2 regions of the Bariatricus sp. HCP28S3_A4 genome follow, and region 2 is predicted to be linked to the other one. Evidence: predicted binding sites of a transcription regulator. Region 2 holds the regulator's gene; the other holds the start of a gene.

Region 1 (2,473 bases), on a different contig from region 2:
CTAACACCCTCCCTGACTCATTTTCTCAAAGTATTCTCATACAATGACCGCCCTTTGGGGCACTCCTAATATAGCACACGAAGAGTAAATAATACATCGTCAGATTCACTAATTTTTTCCATTTATCGGTTTTTATAAACAGCTAAATGCTCAGAAAAAGCACGCTGCCGACGATAAAGTCTGCAGCGTGCTCCTTTATTTCACTGATATAAGAGAGTCCTAAAAAATTATCCTTCAATCGTGATATACTTTTTCGTCTCTACTACGGGCTTTGCTTCCTTTTTCGGAATCTCCAGTTTCAAAATGCCATGCTTAAATTCTCCTTTAATATCTTCCTCCGTCAGATCTTCACCTACATAGAAGCTTCTTTGGCAAGCTCCGGAGAAACGTTCCTGACGGATGTATTTTCCGGTCGCTTTATCCTTCTCATTCTCCTCCTGCATCTTCGCAGCATTGATCGTAAGGTATCCATCTTCCAGCGATACCTTTACTTCATCTTTCTTAAAGCCCGGAAGCTCCACTTCAATCGTATATCCTGTATCATGCTCTCTGATATCCGTTTTCATGATATTTTTAGCGCCACGCCCATAGGCTTTCTTTTCCATTCTCTTTACATCTTTGTCATTATAAAACGGGAAACTCCAAAAATCATCAAAAAAGTCATTTCCAAAAATACTCGGTGTCATCATAAGTCATTCCTCCATTCGATTCAATTAATATTCTATTGTTATCTGTTATCCATTATCCTTCAATCGAAATAAACCTTTTTGTCTCAACGGCAGGTTTGGCTTCTTTCTTCGGGATTATCATCTTCAGTGTTCCGTCTTCGAATTTTGCTTTGATATCTTCTTCCGTCACATCATCTCCTACAAAGAAACTTCTGCTTCCGGTTCCTGAATATCTTTCCCTGCGGATGTAATGTCCTTTCTCATCTTTGTCATCTCTCTTCGCATTTACCGAAGCATGAATGGTAAGGTAACCATCTTTCAGTTCTGCCTGTACATCTTCTTTCTTCGCACCCGGGATATTCATCGTAATCTCATATGCGCCATCCTTATCCTGGATATCTGTACTCATCAAATCCGTTGCCCCGTAACTTCCGAATGGATCCTCAAAAAAGTTATCAAATACATCGTTTCTAAAAATACTAGGCATTAACATAAAACATCGCTCCTTCTTAAAATATATATGTATGTTATATTGTTTGTAGATTTGAACTTCGAGATTCAGTTTCTGTTCTTTTATTTTTCCTCTTCCCTTGTTCTAGTTGTAATATAACACTTATTGTTAGCACTGTCAATAGGTGAGTGCTAATTTTTTTTAAATTTTTTTCTCTCCTCAGAATCAAAAACAGCCATTGCAGGAATTGAAATACAGCGTCCAATATTCTGCAATGACTGTTTCTATTCTTTATTTTCTAATTATCTTTTCTTCTAAATTCAGAACTCGCTTATAACTCCTTATAGTGAAAATTCTTCCAATAATTTCTTCTGATACTCCGGATCATTTGCTGCTTTTATGATATCTACCGTCCGATTCTGCTCTTCAAGAAGAATATTCAACTGATTAATCTGCTGCCTTCCAATCGCTTCGCCCTTTATCATTCCAGCGGCTTCGCCATCCTCATACCCCTCCGCGCGGGTCTGGCGCATATTCATCAATTCTTCATTGTGTCCCGTACAGATTCGCATTTTTCGTAATGTTCGCATAAATATCTGCAAGCATTGAGATTTCTAAAAAATTCTGATGTATGAGATAAAATCAGACACTTTTCGCTTAGACAAATAGAACTAAATGCTTTGTCTGTATTCTAACATAAGGAAATACGAAATACAATTCCTTACTGTTCTAAATCAACATAAAAGATGCCCCAAAACACCGTTCAGTTTCGGCATTTCAGGGCATCTTCTGATTCAATATTCTTATTGCGTGTTACGCACAACCACACATCTTCCTCTACGCAATCGGCTCAAAATCCGCCACTCCATGCTTGCACAGCGGGCAGATAAAGTCTTCCGGCAGTTCATCGCCTTCATAGATATAACCGCAGATCTTGCAGACAAATCCTTTCTTTCCTTCGGTCTGTGGTTTCGGTTTTACATAATTCTGATAGTAAGTATAGGTCATCGTTTCTACATTAGAGATCACACGGGATTCTGTAATACTGCAGATGAACATTCCATGTGTATCCAGATCTATATACTGTTCTACCTTTAACGACATGAATGAATTAATGTATTTCGGCAGGAATACCAGTCCATTATCAGAGCGAAGTGTTTCAACGCCTTCGAATTTATCAACCGTTCTTCCGCTCTGGAAACCATATCTCTCAAATACACGGAACGGTGCTTCCGTAGACAGGCAGTTCAGATTCATGATTCCTGTCTGTTTGATCACATGATGAGAGTAATTTGCCTTATTGATCGTTACAGCAACTCGGTTCGGAGTATTTGTAACCTGAGATACTGTATTT
Region 2 (2,473 bases):
TGAGATTTCCAATTATGCAAAGCCCGGATACCGATGCAGGCACAACTGCGGGTATTGGAGAAGAGTGCCGTATCTGGGGTTCGGCGTGGGTGCCGCCACATTTTTTGAAGGGGCAAGATACAGTAATCCGGAAAAGATGACGGAATACAGGGATAATTTTGAAGAAAAATTTTCCGGAGAAAAACTCAGCCTGGAAGATGAGATGGAGGAATTCATGTTTCTCGGACTGCGCATGACGGAAGGCATATCGAAAACAGAATTTGAGGAAGCCTTTGGAACCGGGATCGAAGCGGTCTACGGAAAACCGATCCGGAAACTGAAAGGTATGCATCTTATAGAAGAACATGAGGACCGTATCGCGCTTACAGAACAGGGAATCGATGTGAGCAATACGGTATTTGTGGAGTTTATGTTTTGAGAAAAGGACTGTCATATGGCAGTCCTTTTGCGATAAAAAAGTGTAACTATGAAATATTTATAAAGTGGGTTGACAAAGCGTGTTGGGAGTGATACATTAATAAGCGAAGATGATGTTAGCACTCGAATATACCGAGTGCTAATAAAACAAAGGAGGGTGCAGATGGAGTCTATACAGGAACTTAGTGAGCGGAAAACGAAAATCCTTCATGCCATCATTAAGAATTATTTAGACACCGGAGAGCCGGTGGGATCGAGAACGATTTCCAAGTATACGGATCTGAACTTAAGCTCTGCAACGATCCGGAATGAAATGGCGGATCTGGAAGAACTGGGTTATATCATGCAGCCTCACACATCGGCGGGAAGGATTCCATCTGATAAAGGATATCGATGGTATGTAGATATGCTGATGAGCCAGAAAGAGCAGGAGGTCACAGAACTCAAGGAGCAGATGCTGGAGAAGTCAGATAAGATGGATCAGCTCCTAAGGCAGGTCGCGAAAGTACTGGCAACGAACACCAATTACGCGACGATGATTTCCTCTCCGGTATATAACAGGAATAAGCTGAAGTTCATCCAGCTTTCACAGGTAGATGAGAACCAGTTGGTCGTCGTCATTGTGATGGATGGAAATATCGTAAAGAACCAGATTATTACACTGGAAGAGCCATTGGATAACGAAGCATTGCTGAAACTGAATATGCTGTTAAATACGGCACTGATCGGACTGTCGGTGGAAGAGATCAATCTCGGAATGATCGCCAGACTGAAGGAACAGGCAGGGATTCACAGTGAAGTGGTCAGTAATGTGCTGGATGCAGTGGCGAATGTGATACAGCTTGATGATGACATGGAGATTTACACCAGCGGCGCAACGAATATTTTTAAATATCCGGAGCTTAGCGATAAGCAGAGCGCTCAGGAGATTATCAGTGCTTTCGAAGAAAAGCAGCAGCTGGCAGCGCTGGTATCAAAGACGATGGCCAGCAGCGAGAATAAAGACATTCAGGTCTATATCGGAAATGAATCCAATGTGGAGAAGATGAAGGACTGCAGTGTTGTCACAGCGACCTATGAGCTTGGTGAGGGTATGCAGGGGACCATTGGAATCATTGGACCGAAGCGGATGGATTACGAACATGTAATGAAGACGTTAAAGACTCTGATGGCGGAACTGGATGAGATTTTCCACAGGGATGGTTAGAACATCAGGACTATGAAAGGAGAAAGGTGGCAGAACCGTTGGATAATCAGATGAGTAATGAAGAAATGGTAAAAGAAGCAGTGGAAGAGGCAAAGAAAGCCGCCATGGAAGCGGAAGCAGAAGAAGCTGCTGAAAAAGAAAATGATAAGGAAGAGGATTCCGAAGAAAGTCGGGAAGGTGAGAACAAAGAGGCCGGCGAAGCAGATGCGAAGGAAGAAGAAAAAACAGAAGAAACTGCGGAGCCGAAAAAATCAAAGCTTTTTGAAAAAAAGAATAAAAAAGACAAGAAGGATGAGCAGATTGCAGATCTGACAGATAAGCTTACCAGACAGATGGCAGAATTCGATAATTACAGAAAGCGGACTGAGAAAGAAAAATCAGCCATGTATGAGATCGGTGCAAAAGATATCGTGGAAAAGATTCTTCCGGTCGTTGATAATTTTGAACGCGGCCTGCAGTCTGTAGCTGAGGAAAACAAAGAAGATCCGTTTGTGCAGGGAATGGATAAGATCTACAAGCAGCTTATGACAACACTGGAAGGCATCGGTGTGAAACCGATTGAGGCGGTCGGACAGGAATTTAACCCGGATTTTCATAATGCAGTGATGCATATTGAAGATGAAGAGGCCGGAGAGAATGTCGTGGTCGAGGAATTCCAGAAAGGATATATGTATCGTGAAAGTGTTGTGAGACACAGCATGGTAAAGGTTGCTAATTAAAATAGCAGAATGAATGAAATAGTTTGTATATTTACACATGAAGATGCAGATATACTCTATATAAACAAAGTAAGTAAACAAATTTTTTAAAATATTAGGAGGTCTTCATAATGGGCAAAATCATTGGTAT

What was found. The regulator HrcA, encoded in region 2, represses chaperone genes, less so after heat shock. The targets are predictions, from matches to a motif close to TGTTAGCACTCNNNNNNNNNGAGTGCTAACA.
Region 1: the regulator HrcA is predicted to act here: its motif matches at 1,286-1,316, upstream of ACTNBF_RS05040 (Hsp20/alpha crystallin family protein).

Annotation. Positions count from the first base shown of each region.
Region 1 is NZ_JBQHSE010000006.1:96,061-98,533, reverse strand. It holds gene ACTNBF_RS05045 (Hsp20/alpha crystallin family protein) at 228-689, opposite strand; gene ACTNBF_RS05040 (Hsp20/alpha crystallin family protein) at 742-1,161, opposite strand; gene ACTNBF_RS05035 (hypothetical protein) at 1,461-1,691, opposite strand; gene ACTNBF_RS05030 (flavin reductase) at 1,957-2,473, opposite strand, start outside.
Region 2 is NZ_JBQHSE010000001.1:126,425-128,897, reverse strand. It holds gene hemW (radical SAM family heme chaperone HemW) at 1-418, shown strand, start outside; gene hrcA (heat-inducible transcriptional repressor HrcA) at 581-1,624, shown strand; gene grpE (nucleotide exchange factor GrpE) at 1,651-2,343, shown strand; gene dnaK (molecular chaperone DnaK) at 2,454-2,473, shown strand, end outside.